4 regions of the Ruegeria sp. B10 genome follow, and region 2 is predicted to be linked to each of the others. Evidence: riboswitches for the same ligand, from Rfam matches in the RefSeq annotation. Region 2 holds a riboswitch; each other region holds the start of a gene.
The links. A riboswitch is a leader RNA that binds a small molecule or an ion and turns the genes downstream of it on or off. The one in region 2 is predicted to bind cobalamin.
Positions count from the first base shown of each region.

Region 1 (3,517 bases), on a different contig from region 2:
CCGGCCACGATCCGCCAGGCCCAGCATCGCGCGTACTTGATCTGCCGTCGTCTCTCCGGCCCCGTGTGAGATCGCCTGATCCAGTAATGAGGTGGCGTCGCGGGCAGATCCCTCAGCAGCGCGAGTGATCAGCGCCAACGCGTCCTCGGCAATCTCAGCACTCTCAGCTGAGGCGATCTTGCGCAGCAGGCCGATCATATCCTCGGGTTCGATCCGGCGCAGGTCGAAGCGTTGGCAGCGCGACAGAACCGTGACGGGAACCTTGCGGATCTCGGTTGTGGCGAAGATGAACTTCACATGCGCCGGCGGCTCCTCGAGCGTCTTGAGCAGCGCGTTGAAGGCGCTGGTCGACAGCATGTGGACCTCATCGATGATGTAGATCTTGTAGCGGGCCGAGGCTGCGCGGTAGCGAACACTGTCGATAATCTCGCGAATATCATTCACGCCGGTGCGGCTGGCGGCGTCCATCTCCATTACGTCGACATGACGGCCCTCCATGATGGCGACGCAGTGCTCACATTGGCCGCAAGGCTCGGTCGTGGGTCCGCCAGTTCCGTCCGGTCCGATGCAGTTCATGCCTTTCGCAATGATCCGTGCGGTCGTGGTTTTACCGGTTCCGCGAATGCCTGTCATGACAAAGGCTTGCGCGATGCGATCCGCCTCGAACGCGTTTTTGAGCGTGCGGACCATCGCATCCTGACCCACCAGATCGGCAAAGGTTTCCGGGCGGTATTTTCGGGCGAGAACCTGATAGGCGGGGCTGTCTGAGTCGGTCATGTCTGCTCTGGCGGATTCGGAACGTCACCGCAGCGTAGAGGCCTGCGCCGCCCGCGTCCACATGAGTTGAAGAACGATTTTGTTTTGGAAACCGGCGCGTCAGGGGTACACTCTGCAGATTGTGAATCAAGCCTAAAGTCAGGATCAACGCTTCCGGGGGGATGCTGTCATGACGAATTTGGTCATTCATGCTTTGCAAGTGGGCGGGGGCACACTTGCCCTAACGTCGATGCCGGGAAAGGGCGGCGACTATGCAGGCGACCTTGAAACGATTGGAGATTGGAGGCCGGGGCTCGTGCTTTCGATGACAACCGAGGCCGAGCTGGTCCAGTTTGGAGCCCGCGATTTTGGCCGCGACGTTCAGGGGCGCGCCAGCCGCTGGGTGCATCTGCCGATTCAGGATTTCGGCGTGCCACCGTCAGAGGTTGATGCGCAATGGCCCGATGTTAGTGCCGCGGCGCGGCAGGCTTTGTCTGGCGGAGGGCGCGTGCTTGTCCATTGTCAGGGCGGATGTGGTCGCTCTGGCATGGTGGTGCTGAGGTTGATGATCGAATGCGGCGAGGCTCCAACCCAAGCGCTGGATCGGTTGCGCAAGCTACGCCCCTGCGCGGTCGAAACCGATGCGCAGAAGCACTGGGCCACCTTGCCCGCCCGAGCTTTGGCAGACTCCTAAGCCGACAGTTGCAGTTCCGCCGGGGTCGTTTTGCGCGGCGCAATCACTGATGCCTCGAGCATGGCGCAGGGCAGGGATGTCATCGCTGCGCTAGGCAGGCTGCTCGTTTCGGTTCCGAACATAAGGTCGGCGTAGCGATGGAGGGTCTCGCTGTCGGCATTAGGGTCCGCTCCGCAATAGACCCGCACCCGAGACTGGCTGGCCCGAAACCGGGCGTGGCAGCCGTCCGTGCAATGGGTCAGGTCGCTGCTGCCTTCGATTTCGAAATCCGATGTGGTCGCCGGACCGGCTTGGTCCAGTGCGTCAACCATCGAACGCGCCAGCCGTGCCAATGCAGGGCAAGTCTTGCCGGTATGTTGGCAGATGGTTGCTGAGAACCTATGTGTCTTCGTCTTCCAGATCATCCTGCGCCCTCCGCGCGGTGGACAGGGGCTGGGATCAGGTGGGGCAGATAGGGTCTGTCACGGCCTGCCCGGACACCCCGCCCGAGTTTGGGTTATGTTGACGATGGCAGGTCTCCTGACTTGCGGGTCATCGCTTTGCCGACCTTCCCGGCCTTTCGGCCAGTGGCTCTTCGACATCGCTCACCGCTTACAGTTGCGGGGGCAGTCGCGGATTTGGTTCGTCCCGAGCAAGCCGGGGAAAACCGCACCGTGTTCCCTTTTCATCCCGACTTCTTGTGAAAGCCGGGAACCATCGAACCATCGCTAGCGTTCATAACCATTCTGAGTCAAGTTGAACTTTCTGCGCTGCGGAAAGACGATCCGCAAAGTGGACGCGTGGTCAAGCGGGATCGCAGTTGACTTGCATGGGCTGTCTGGGGTCAAGTTGCAATGTGAACTCATCAGTTCAGTTTTCCACCGAGGATGCCCATGTTGGATGCAAACCAAACAGTGCTGATCGAAGATGTTCAGATCCCGGTGGGGGATGGTGCCCTGTCCGGGCGGATCTACCGGCCCGTGGCGCAGCCCGAAACCGTAGTGGTGGTCAACAGCGCGACAGGGGTTCCGCGAGACTACTACAAGCATTTCGCACAATGGTTGGCCTCGGATCGTGATATCGCCTGTCTGATCTACGACTACCGGGAATTCGGGCATTCGAAATCGGGCCCACAGCGTCGGTCGAAGATTTCGATGGCCGATTGGGCGTTGCAGGACATGCCCGCCGCGCGGGCCGAGATGCGCCGACGGTTCCCGCTGTCGCAGCAATGGTCAGTTGGTCATTCGCTTGGAGGGATGCTGGGGCCAGTGCAGCCGGATATCGACAAGATTGATCGCATGATCTGCGTCTGTTCTGGCCTTGTGAAGTTGGGCGATCATCCTTGGCCGTACCGCGCTCTGGCCGGGTTGTTCTGGTATGGGCATGTGCCTCTGGTCGTGAGCGGCCTGGGGTATTTGCCGGGCAAGGCACTTGGGTTTGGAACAGACCTACCGCCTAAGGTCTATTGGCAATGGCGCAAATGGTGCACCGCGCCGCAAAGCTATCTGCCCGAGATCGGAGACACACTGCCGCAAGCTACGTGGCAGGATGCTGACGTTCCCGTCGACCTTTTTGCCTTCACAGATGATGAGATGGTCCCAGAAGCTGCCGTTTGGCGGTTGGCCGAGCTTTATGGTCCAAAAGCACGCCGTCACCTGTTGTCACCGGAAGAGTTTGGTGTTCGGGAGATCGGCCATATCGGTGTGTTTGCCCGCCGAAATGCGGTGCTCTGGCCACGATTGATCGCTTGATGGGGGGCGCCGGCGGACCGACGCCCCTTTTTCAGCCCGTGTTTCAATCGCCGCGCCGCGCGGATTTTCCGTGCATCGCAGATCGGACCATCTTGCCGAAAGCCTTGTCGCGTGCCCGCGCCTCGGCCACGGTCTCAGAGTTGCGCTGATCCTCGCGCCTCAGCTTGCGCCAGCGTTCCAACCGATCTGCATCCAGTGTGCCTGCTTCAATCGCCGCCTGCACAGCGCAACCGGGCTCGGCCTCATGCTGGCAATCCGAGAACCGGCAGGTTTGGGCCAGCTCCAGAATGTCCGAGAACACTTCGTCCACCCCGTCCTGCGCGTCGAGCAGGCGCAG
Region 1 covers NZ_JBQFVP010000023.1:47,578-51,094, reverse strand. The annotation lists gene ACR0J4_RS22530 (DNA polymerase III subunit gamma/tau) at 1-777, opposite strand, end outside; gene ACR0J4_RS22525 (phosphatase domain-containing protein) at 947-1,450, shown strand; gene ACR0J4_RS22520 (hypothetical protein) at 1,447-1,854, opposite strand; cobalamin riboswitch at 1,943-2,162, opposite strand; gene ACR0J4_RS22515 (alpha/beta fold hydrolase) at 2,323-3,180, shown strand; gene rsgA (ribosome small subunit-dependent GTPase A) at 3,224-3,517, opposite strand, start outside.
Region 1: linked by a shared signal. The riboswitch ahead of ACR0J4_RS22520 (hypothetical protein) and the one ahead of ACR0J4_RS09145 (DUF1636 domain-containing protein) in region 2 are both predicted to bind cobalamin.

Region 2 (3,517 bases):
GCGTCGAGACGGGTAAGGTGGAATATTCATCCAGCCGCGTATCCTCACGCCCGTCGGCGGGCAGGACGGCCAGCGCGATCCCCTTGGCCTGCGCAAGTGACAGAACTTGCTGCAGCCCGTAGGCCCAGTAAGGCACGCCGCCAATCAGACGGATCAGAATGCCCTTGGCGCCCTCCAGCGTCTGTTCCACATAGGTGTCGACTGACAAAGGGTGCTTCAACGCCGTCAGGTTCGCCAACCGCATCGTGGGCATACGCCCATCCGGCCCGCCACCGCGATGCCAGCCCGCCGCGAAAGCGCCAAGGTCGCTGTCCGAGAAGGACAGCACCACCAAATCCGCCGGGCTCTGGCCCAGATCGGTTGGGGTTTCTGTTTCTTCTAACCCGTGGCTTTCGCGGAAGACGACGTGCATTGGTCTTACTCAGCGGCCTCGGTGACACCAGCGAGGATATCGCGGATTTCTGCTTCTCTGATGTCGTCATGTTCGGCGATCACCACCATACGCGAGCGGCGGTCTTCACCGGGCTCCCACGGACGGTCATACTGGTGACGCACACGAGCACCCACGGCCTGAACCAGCAGGCGCATAGGCTTGCCTTGAACGGCGGCGTAGCCTTTGACGCGCAGGATGTTCAGCTCAGTCGCCAGACGTTCGATCTTGGCGACCAGTTCGGCAGGATCGGACTGTTCCGGCAGATCAACGATGATACTTTCGAAATCGTCATGCTCGTGATCGTGGTGACCGTCGTGATGCGATGGACGAGCCTCCATGTCATCCTCGGCTGCAGCCTCAAGACCCAGAACGACGCGGACATCCACAGCACCTTCGGCAACCTCAACCACGGGCAGCGGGCGAGGGGCCTCGGCGGCGATGATCTCTTTCGCTTTGGCCACGCCTTCGGGACCGGCCAGATCGGGCTTGGTCAGCAGGATGATGTCGGCGCAAGAAATCTGATCCTCAAACACCTCGGACAAGGGCGTTTCATGGTCGATCGAGTCATCAGCCAGGCGCTGAGCGTCCACGGCGTCGACATTCGGAGCAAAGCGACCGGCCGCGACGGCCTCAGCATCGGCCAACGCGATTACGCCATCGACGGTGATTTTTGAGCGGATATCGGGCCAGTCGAACGCTTTTAGCAGCGGCTTGGGCAGGGCGAGGCCGGAAGTTTCGATCAGTATATGATCGGGACGCGGCTCCAGCGCCATCAGGGCTTCGATAGTCGGGATGAAGTCGTCAGCCACAGTGCAGCAAATGCAGCCATTCGCCAGTTCCATGATGTTTTCCGCTGGGCAATCGGGGATGGCGCAGGATTTCAGAATATCGCCGTCGACGCCAACATCTCCAAATTCGTTGACCACAACGGCCAGACGCTTGCCCTGCGGGTTCTGCATCAGGTGCTTGACGAGAGTTGTTTTGCCCGAGCCCAAGAAGCCAGTGATCACGGTGACGGGGAGTTTTTCCAAGTTGCTCATTTCAGGGCTCCAATCGGTGGAATGCGGGCTGCGCAGTTTTTGCGGAAATGTTCGGGGCGTTCGCGCCATTTGACCAAGCCGTCCTCGGTCGCGAGGTACTTGGTGGCGCCGTCAACGATCACGTCGACATGGTCTGTTTCGTTAAGATGTTCATAAACGAAGGTCCAGCGATCCGGGCCGCCACGCAGCACGATGGAACAGCCTTCGTTGCAGTTCGACAAGCATTCCACGGCTTTCAGGGTAATCCCTTCCGGCAGGTCCGCCTGTTCAAGCGCCTTATGCAACAGGGTGCCGGGGCGTTTCGCATCGTCTTCAACGGGCAGCCCGCGACGACAGGTGGTGCAAACCAGCAATTCGACCGGAGCGGTCTCGGTCATGTCTCTCATCCCCCCAAATCCTCATCGTGGGGGACGGGGTTTCATGCGGGTCCCTTGACCCGACACCGGAACACCCCGTCCGGTTTCATCTTCGGGCGCTGGCAGGTCTCCCGGCTTGCGGATGTCAGAGGCGTCCTCTGTCGGATGTCCCGCCTTCCCGGCTTTGCGCCAGTGGCTTGGGCACCCTCTCCGGTCACGGTCGCGGGGGCGGCTGCGTTTGGCGGAAAACCCGTTGACGCATTCCCTTTTCATCTGTTCTCACAGACACCAACACGAGGCTCATGCGGCACGCACCCGCAGCTTGTCAAGCGCGATGCAGCCCAGACCGCTGCGGCACGTTGAAAAGCGACCTGCCAGCGTCGCTAGGCGGCATGAACATGGCGCTGATGCATGGTCGCATGGCCTCAAATCGCAAACGGAGGCGAAATCCATGAAAGTAGGTTTTATCGGGCTTGGGAATGTGGGTGGCAAGCTGTCGGGGTCATTGCTGCGCAATGGAATCGATCTGACAGTTCATGACCTGAGTTCCGATCTGGTCGAGGCCTTTGTCGCGCAAGGCGCCAAAGCGGCTGAAAACCCGGCCCAGATGATGCGCGATTGCGATGCCGTGATCACCTGCCTACCGTCGCCTGCGGCCTCGGACGCGGTGATGCAAGAGATGCTGCCTGAGGTTGGCCCCGGTAAGATCTGGATGGAGATGTCCACCACCGATGAGGCTGAGGTCAAGCGGTTGGGGGCATTGGTTCTGGAGCGCGGAGGGGCCGCCGTCGATTGCCCTGTTTCGGGTGGCTGTCACCGCGCAGCGACGGGCAATATCTCTATCTTCGCAGGCTGCGATCGCGACACCTTCGAACGCATTCTGCCCTTCCTGACGACCATGGGGCGGCGCGTTCTGCACACCGGAGAGCTCGGCTCAGCCTCGGTTCTGAAGGTGTTGACCAACTATCTGGCAACGGCCAACCTGATCACCTGTGCTGAAGCGTTGGTCACCGCCAAGGCCGCCGGGATGGATTTGAACACCACCTATGAGGCCATTAAGATTTCGTCAGGAACCTCGTTCGTGCACGAAACCGAAAGCCAGGTGATCCTGAACGGCTCGCGCGATATTTCGTTTACGATGGATTTGGTGAAAAAGGACATCGGCCTGTTTCAGGATGTCGCCGACCGCGCCGGTGTTCCGCTGGAAATCAATCCAGTGATGATCAAGATCTTTGAAGACGGCATCGCCCGGTTTGGCGAGCGTGAGCTGTCGCCAAACATCATCAAACGCCTTGAAGAAGCCACCGGCTTGGACATCCGCGCACCGGGTTTTCCTACGGAAATGCAGGACGATGAGCCGGAAGAACCAGGGTACGAGGTTGTGCCTCAGGGCCGTTCCTCGTGAAAACTGATTTCCGGAGCCGGTATTTAGAGGAGGGGATGTGGAGGCGAGTACCGGAATCGAACCGGTGTACACGGATTTGCAATCGACACTTTGCAGGTGTTTGCGGATTTCTTCTCGGTAGAGTTGTTCGATGTCTAGCATGTGGCTAAGTCCTTGTTACCTCTATGACAATTCATATAATTTCACAGAAAGTCATGAGTGTTGAATCAAACGTTTTGATACGTTGATGGCATGAAGCACACACCGATCCGCACCACATCGTGCATACAGAACCAGCGCAAAT
Region 2 covers NZ_JBQFVP010000005.1:221,554-225,070, reverse strand. The annotation lists gene cobN (cobaltochelatase subunit CobN) at 1-412, opposite strand, end outside; gene cobW (cobalamin biosynthesis protein CobW) at 418-1,473, opposite strand; gene ACR0J4_RS09145 (DUF1636 domain-containing protein) at 1,470-1,850, opposite strand; cobalamin riboswitch at 1,934-2,137, opposite strand; gene ACR0J4_RS09140 (NAD(P)-dependent oxidoreductase) at 2,164-3,234, shown strand; gene ACR0J4_RS09135 (hypothetical protein) at 3,466-3,517, shown strand, end outside.

Region 3 (3,517 bases), on a different contig from region 2:
ACGGGGTTTTTCCAGATCGGCGGTTTTGGCTTCGATTGCGGCCAGTTGGTCTTTCCAGCCCGAGACCAGCGCGTTCGCCTTGTCTTCGACCTGCATGACAGTGCCCAGACGCAGTACGTCATCAAACAGCAGGTCCATGCTGGCTTCGGGGCGGTCTTTGTTCAGGTGGATGCAGCTTTCGGTCAGCACCATGGTCTTGATGCCAAAGGGCTCTAGCGTGTCTGGGGTTACATCACCTCCGGGCTTCATGCCGTAATACCAACCGGCGAAGAACATGTCGGGTTCAACCGCGACGAGGTTCTCGACCGTCGGGTATTTCGGAGCGAGTTCGGGAATGTCACCGCGTTGCGCGTCGAAATCGGGGCTGGTCTTGTACCAGCCAGTGATGCCAGTCAGACCAACGATGCTGTCCTGAAGACCCAGTGCAAAGGCCATGTCGGTCATGTTCATGTCATGAACTACGATCCGCTCGGGCTTGGTGTCGAACACCAAAGGTTCACCGCAATTGTCGACGGTGATCTCTTGCGCGGCAGCGCTACCCGCCAGTGCGCTTAGTACCGCAGCGGACAAGAGTTTCAGTTTCATCAATCTCTCCTGTTAAGATGAAAGCTTTCGTTTTCGGATGTCCAGCGCGGGGATCACGCGTCCTTCGTGCTGGAAACACAAATAGTCAACACCAAAAGTCTCGCGCACGCGGTCTGGCGTAAGAACCTCGGCGACCGGGCCGAAGGCCGTCAGCTGCGCGTTCTTCATCAGGGCCACGTGGCTGGCGAATTCGGGGATCATGACCAGATCGTGGACGATCATCACAACCGTCACGCCCAACTCGGCCACCAGAGACAGCATGTGCCCTTTGGCATCCGGGTCCAGATGGTTGGTCGGCTCATCCAGAAACAGCAGCGAGGGGTTCTGCGCCAAAGCCCGTGCGATATGGGCGCGCTGACGCTCTCCGCCGGACAGTTTTGCCATCTGTTTACCAGCCAGATGGGACAGTTCGGTGGTGTCTAATACGCGCTGCAGGTCCGTTTTAAGAGCTTCGGCGGATTTGTCGGCCCTGATCGGGATTTGTCCAAGGGCCACATAATCGCGCAGTTGCAGCCGCCCGTCGGGTATTTCCTGCTGGCCGACAACGGCAATCCGTCTGGCCCGTTCCAGCGACGACAGTTTCCGCAGGCTTTGACCTTGAATACGCACATCACCTAGCGCCAGCTTTGCGACCCCGCACAAGAGGTTGAGAAGCGTCGTTTTGCCCGCCCCGTTCGGGCCAGCAACGGCCAATATCGCGCCTTCCTCAAGCGTGAACGAGGTGTCGCGCAGCAGAACATCGCCGTTCAGGGCGTAGTATTCCAGATTTTCAGCGACCAGAAAGCTCATGCCGTATCCTCCGGTGGCAGGCAGGGCATGCGCGACAGGGTTTTGGCATAGAGCGCCAAAGGACGGGTCGAGGCGCTGGTCCAACCATCCTCGCTAGCCCGGAACTGATGGGCGAACTCGGCCAAAGCGTTCAGATCGGCAGGGGATTGAATATCGCCAAACAGATATTGCGCCTTGCCCTTGGCCTGCAGCCCGACCGTCATTGGTCGGTCGCAACCGGCCATACAGTCGATCAGACGTGTCGAGAACCCCTCGGGCAGCTGGTCGTCCAGCGCTTCTTTTGCCTCATGCGAAGGGATCGGCCCTTTGCAGGTGCCGCATATCAGGACGAAATGATCAGCCATGGCACGCGTTGCCGACTTGAACAAAAGCCGATTGAAGGCAAAAGCCATGAGTTGCATCAGCACGCAGATGTGCCATCGAGCCTCCTTCCGGGACACCCCGCCCCGGGTTGGTTAAACTGTGATGGCAGGTCTCCTGACTTGCGGGTCATTGCTCGGCCAACCTTCCCGACCTTTGGGGCCAGTGGTTTTGTGGCGTCGCTCTCCGCTTACAGTTGCGGGGGCAGTCACGGCATTGGCCCTTGGGCCGCACCGTATTCCCATTTTCATCCCTCAGACACAGGCCGTCGGGAACCATCCAGAGCAGCTAGTCTGCTCACGCTCCTATTGTCAAGCACAGGAATCGCGCTAGCGGACCACACGCAGGATCGGCCTGCGCGCGGGTTGGCCCGGTCCGACGCCATTTGTCGGGAACTGGCTAGCCAGGGTCAAACCGGCCTGTATCAGATGGGCGTCCGGATAGCCTCCGGTCAATTCGTTCAAGGCATCGCGCGCCGCCGGAGTTTCGTCGCGGCGCATGTGGTGCAGCATCCGGAGCAGGGCGCGTTCGTCACATGTCAGTTCTTGCCGTGTTTCAACACAAAGCGGGTCGTTGAAGGCTAACCCACTAGGCCGGATGTGTAGCGTGGCCTTGATGACTTTGAAAACCAGATGCGCCAGAACCAGCCCCTGATCGCGCCCCCAACGTTCGGTTGCGACCGAAAAGGCATGTTGCCACGCCTGCGTTTCCGGCTGTGTTAAGCTTAGGATGAAGTGCCGCATGACAGGCAGCAAACCGCGTTCGAAACCGTCAAATTCGACGCGGGGCAATGTGTGGTCAAATGCTGAGGGTTTCATGCGCGTTCCCTATTGGGTTTGGGGGCTTGTGCGACCAAAGGGTGGACGTTTTGCGGAAGGGTGTTTGGGTCAACCGGCGTTTCAGGAAACGTTGATGCAGCGCGGACGGAAAAGCTGAGATCAGCCTCGATCGCCTGCCTCAGTTTTGGTTTCAATGCGCAGCCATGGCGGCTGGCAACGGCGTCCATGGCCAACAGATCTGCGAGGGATTTTCGCATGTCAGGTTATCTTTCGGTCGCAAAAAATGGGACCGGGCGATGATTCCAACGAAATCTGACTGGGTCAGCTGTTAACTGACAAAAACAGTCGGGAAGTACAAGCGCGAAATTCTCAATGAAGTTAGTAGTCGGCAACCAACAGGAAATCCGGCGCTGCATCTTCTTCGATTGTTGCAAAGCGTGGGATCGGGTCTTCGAATACGTTGTCCGTTCGGTCGTCATTCACGGTAGAGACTTCGCCAATCAAGCAATCCCCACCTTCCGCCCAGAAGGCGTGCCAGATGCCGGGCATCAAGGTCACGCTCTGGCCTGGCTTCAGGCGCAGATGCTTTCCGGGCTGTATGGTGACAGGGCAGGCATCGCTTGGAACGGTGACCGCGTTGTCGCGGTCGATACCGCCATCGGGGTCCGACGCATAGATTTCCATAACTAGATCGCCGCCCCCACGGTTGATGATGTCCTCGGCTTTGACGATATGGCGATGCATCGGCGATAGCTGTTTGTCGCGAGAGATCAGCAGTTTTTCGGCATAGAGCATACCGCGCCCTCGACTCAGATCACTCACGTTGCCGTTACGCAGGGTGAACAGGAACAACCCAAGCTCATCGAAATTGCCTTGACCGTAGTCGGTGATATCCCAGCCTAGCCCATGGGCACGGATGCTGTAGGCATCGTCGCTACGCATCTGCTCAGGCGTCCAATCTGCGAAAGGTGGCAGAACGGCACCAAATGAACTGATAAATGCCT
Region 3 covers NZ_JBQFVP010000010.1:42,331-45,847, reverse strand. The annotation lists gene ACR0J4_RS14775 (ABC transporter substrate-binding protein) at 1-585, opposite strand, end outside; gene ACR0J4_RS14770 (ABC transporter ATP-binding protein) at 598-1,374, opposite strand; gene ACR0J4_RS14765 (DUF1636 family protein) at 1,371-1,718, opposite strand; cobalamin riboswitch at 1,825-2,029, opposite strand; gene ACR0J4_RS14760 (hypothetical protein) at 2,064-2,552, opposite strand; gene ACR0J4_RS14755 (hypothetical protein) at 2,549-2,770, opposite strand; gene ACR0J4_RS14750 (D-lyxose/D-mannose family sugar isomerase) at 2,892-3,517, opposite strand, start outside.
Region 3: linked by a shared signal. The riboswitch ahead of ACR0J4_RS14765 (DUF1636 family protein) and the one ahead of ACR0J4_RS09145 (DUF1636 domain-containing protein) in region 2 are both predicted to bind cobalamin.

Region 4 (3,517 bases), on a different contig from region 2:
TGCTGCGATGGCCTGACGCTCTTCTTCGCTGAGAGAGGCCATTGTGACGCCCTCCGAGGCGGGCGTAGGCGTGGGTGACGCTGCAGGCTTGTTCTGGATGGCGACGCCCATGATCTTGGCAACGTCATCGGCGGGCATGGTGACCTCGGCCACGTGACCGGCGCCGAGGTCGGCAAAGAAGGTATGGGCGACGGCTGTGGTGGGCGTGTAGATGAAGAACCCGTCTGCGTTGGTCGTGGCCCGGCCCAGCTCGACCCCGTTTGGATCGGTCACGACAACCTCGGTATCGGTCGCCATGGTGCCGTTGGAGAAGCCGATTTCCCCTTCGATCGCATCGCCGGATGCAAAAACACCGGCAATCACCTTATGGGCCAGCGCGGGTAGAGGGGCCGCGCATAGGGCCAGGATGAGGGCAAGCTGTCTCATGTGGCGGGCCTTGTCAGAAATAGTTCGGGTTTGACCTTTCGCGCCAGAAGGACTGCAAATCCGGTCAGGACGGCCTCGATGACCATCACAGGGATATGGGCAAAGAAGACCAGCCTGGCGGCGGGGAGGAATTCGTCCCCTGACAGGGCCAGTGAGATACCCACCATGACGGTCGTGGCTGCAATGGCAAAGGCGCCGCCAATGCCGCCCCAAATTGCGCCATGAACAGGCGAACCACGCCCGATCAAGGGGCGGAACAATAAACCAGCCAAAACGGCCGGAAAAGCGATGTTGAGCGTGTTGATCCCCAGTACCGTCAGCCCGCCGAAGCCGAAGAAAACGGCTTGCAGGAGCAGACCCACAAACAAGGACGGGAAGGCGGCCCAGCCGAGCAGAAGCCCGGCCAGACCGTTGAGGATCAGATGCACCGACGACGGCCCGATCGGCACGTGGATCAGAGAGGCCACGAAGAAACTGGCCGCTAGCACCCCTGCTGTGGGGATGCGGTCCAGATGCAGCGACCTGAGGCCCATTGCCACCCCACCAGCGGCGGCAATAGCGCCGCCGATGACGACCGGGTTAGACAGGGCTCCGTCGACGATGTGCATCGGGGGTTACTCCATGTCCCAGGCGCGGATCCAGATCACCGCGTCCTGGCTCAGCTCTTTGCCTTCATGTTCGGTTTCCGGACCAGCGCCCAGGGCGGCAAAACCCCAGTAACCAGCTTTCGGAACACCGAAGGAGAAATAGCCATTGGCGTCGGAAATGGCGACAACAGCACCTCCGGGCATCGGCGAAACGGTAGGCTCGGACGAAGCTTGGCTGTCAAAGCTGGGCTTGGCGGCCATGTATTCGATCTCGATCTCAGCGCCGGCAACCGGTTCGCCATTTGCCAGAACCTGACCGGTGAAGGTCGAGCCTGCGATGATGTTGTAGGGCTTGTTCAGAGGCACGATCTCGGTCGCCAGACCCGCGGGGTTCATCCAGTCGGTCGGCAGTTCGTTGCGGTTCAGGAACGCCTTCGTGATCTGTTGGATATAGATATCCTCGGCCTCTTCGTAATAGGGCTGAGGCACCGTGACCATCACGTAGTCGCCCGAACGCTTGACCGGAACAGATCCCTGAAAGGCCGCGCCTTCGTTTTCGGGGCTCGAAAACCGGATGGGCTCCAGCGTGTCCAGCAGGTCGGTCTTTTCGCCATTGTGGATCACGTAGAATTCCTGCGGCTTTTCCAGATCCATGACATGGCCGTTTTCTAACGGGTGCCAGAAGATCAGCTTGACCGGCACGTCGCCCGGCGCTTCGATCAGCGTGTCGGTGGTGTATTCCAGCAGAAAATGTGCGTGCGCCATCGCTGGAATCGCCAGCGCAGCCGCAGCCGTGCAAAATAGTTTCTTCACAAGGTCTTTCCTTCGTCCTTCGTGCCAACCCCGGCACGCTTTCTTTTTTGACATCGGGGAGAACGGGACCACGTACCCAAAATGAGGGTATCGGCCCAATGCACACCCCGGCATCGGTGACACACCCCTTCCGAGGGTGCATGTCCGGCAGGTCTCCTGACTTGCGGGTCAAAGCATGGGGCTGGCCTTCCCGGGTGGAACCCAGTGGCTTGTCAGCCCTGCTCTCCGCCTACAGTTGCGGGGGCAGTTGCGGCATTGGGTGGATTTGAATTCCCCGCACCGCATTCCCTTTTCTCCGGGCGAACCCGGAACCGGACATGAAGACGCTGATGACAGAGATTCCCATTACCGGTCAATCTCTATTTAAGACTGTAGCGATAACATCTTTTCGATAGGATCGGATGTTCCCGTTCCAACCGCTGGGTATTGAAGGCACGCGTGCAAGCGACGACCAGAGAATGCGCGCGTTTACAACGCAATCTGGACATCAGAATCAGATGGATGCATCCTGTGCGGCGTCAGACTCCGGCGTAGCGCGCTTGTGTTCGGCGCCCTATTCCCCACAAACCCCGGAGGCCCAATGTCTGAGATCAAACAAGGCGACACCGTTCGCATCCACTATACTGGCACGCTGCTGGACGAGACCGTGTTTGACAGCTCAGACGGGCGCGATCCGTTAGAGTTCGTTGTTGGTTCGGGCCAGATCATACCCGGCCTGGACAGTGCGATGCCAGGACTGGCGGTTGGTGACAAGAAGCGGGTCGAGATTGCCTGTGTCGACGCCTATGGCCCGATCAACCCGGCGATGCGGCAGGACATCCCGCGTGAGGGTATTCCGGATGATATCCCACTAGAGCCGGGAACCCAGTTGCAGATGCAAACCCCCGATGGTCAGGCGCTGCCGGTAACGGTTGTCGAGGCGAACGAGGCCACGGTGACGCTGGACGCCAATCACCCACTGGCCGGGCAGGACCTGATCTTCGATATTGAGGTTGTCTCGGTGAACTGAAGGCTTGAGGTCTTAGCCCCAAAGCCCGTCAAGCGCTGCACGGACCTGCGGTTGCGTGAAGAACACGAACAACACCAGCAATGTGGTCAGCGTCAAAAGCAGAACACGGGCGCGGGGGCTTAGGAACCCCGTCTTCCGTTTGGTCTGGGTGCCACGCGTATTGCTGGCAAGGATCTGGTCAGTTTTGCTCATGCCCATATCCCTGACGCCGAAAGATGGTCAAATCTTGGCGGCGTCTGGGAAAGATATGGTCACATGAAATCCGGCTGTGGCATTCCAAGCACGTGGAAACCGCCATCCACTCTGATGATCTCGCCCGAGGTGCAAGCCCCCGCATCCGAGGTCAGGTAAACCGCTGTGCCGCCAACGGCCTCTAGCGTAGCGTTCGAGCGCATCGGCGCATTCTGGTCGCAGAACTTGTAGGTCTTGCGCGCACCGCCAATTGCAGCCCCGGCCAGGGTCTTCATCGGACCGGGCGAAATCGCGTTCACGCGGATGCCCTCTGGGCCGAGATCGTTGGCCAGATACCGTGTTGCCGATTCCAGCGCGGCTTTGGCAACGCCCATGACGTTGTAATTCGGAACCACACGATTCGAGCCTTGGTAGGTCAGCGTCAGTAGTGAGCCGCCATTGTCCTTCATCAGCGGATAGGCGCGGCGGGCGACCTCGATGAATGAATAGG
Region 4 covers NZ_JBQFVP010000003.1:256,360-259,876, reverse strand. The annotation lists gene ACR0J4_RS05695 (cobalt ABC transporter permease) at 1-426, opposite strand, end outside; gene cbiM (cobalt transporter CbiM) at 423-1,034, opposite strand; gene ACR0J4_RS05685 (DUF4198 domain-containing protein) at 1,041-1,826, opposite strand; cobalamin riboswitch at 1,956-2,157, opposite strand; gene ACR0J4_RS05680 (FKBP-type peptidyl-prolyl cis-trans isomerase) at 2,407-2,835, shown strand; gene ACR0J4_RS05675 (hypothetical protein) at 2,848-3,027, opposite strand; gene ACR0J4_RS05670 (enoyl-ACP reductase FabI) at 3,087-3,517, opposite strand, start outside.
Region 4: linked by a shared signal. The riboswitch ahead of ACR0J4_RS05685 (DUF4198 domain-containing protein) and the one ahead of ACR0J4_RS09145 (DUF1636 domain-containing protein) in region 2 are both predicted to bind cobalamin.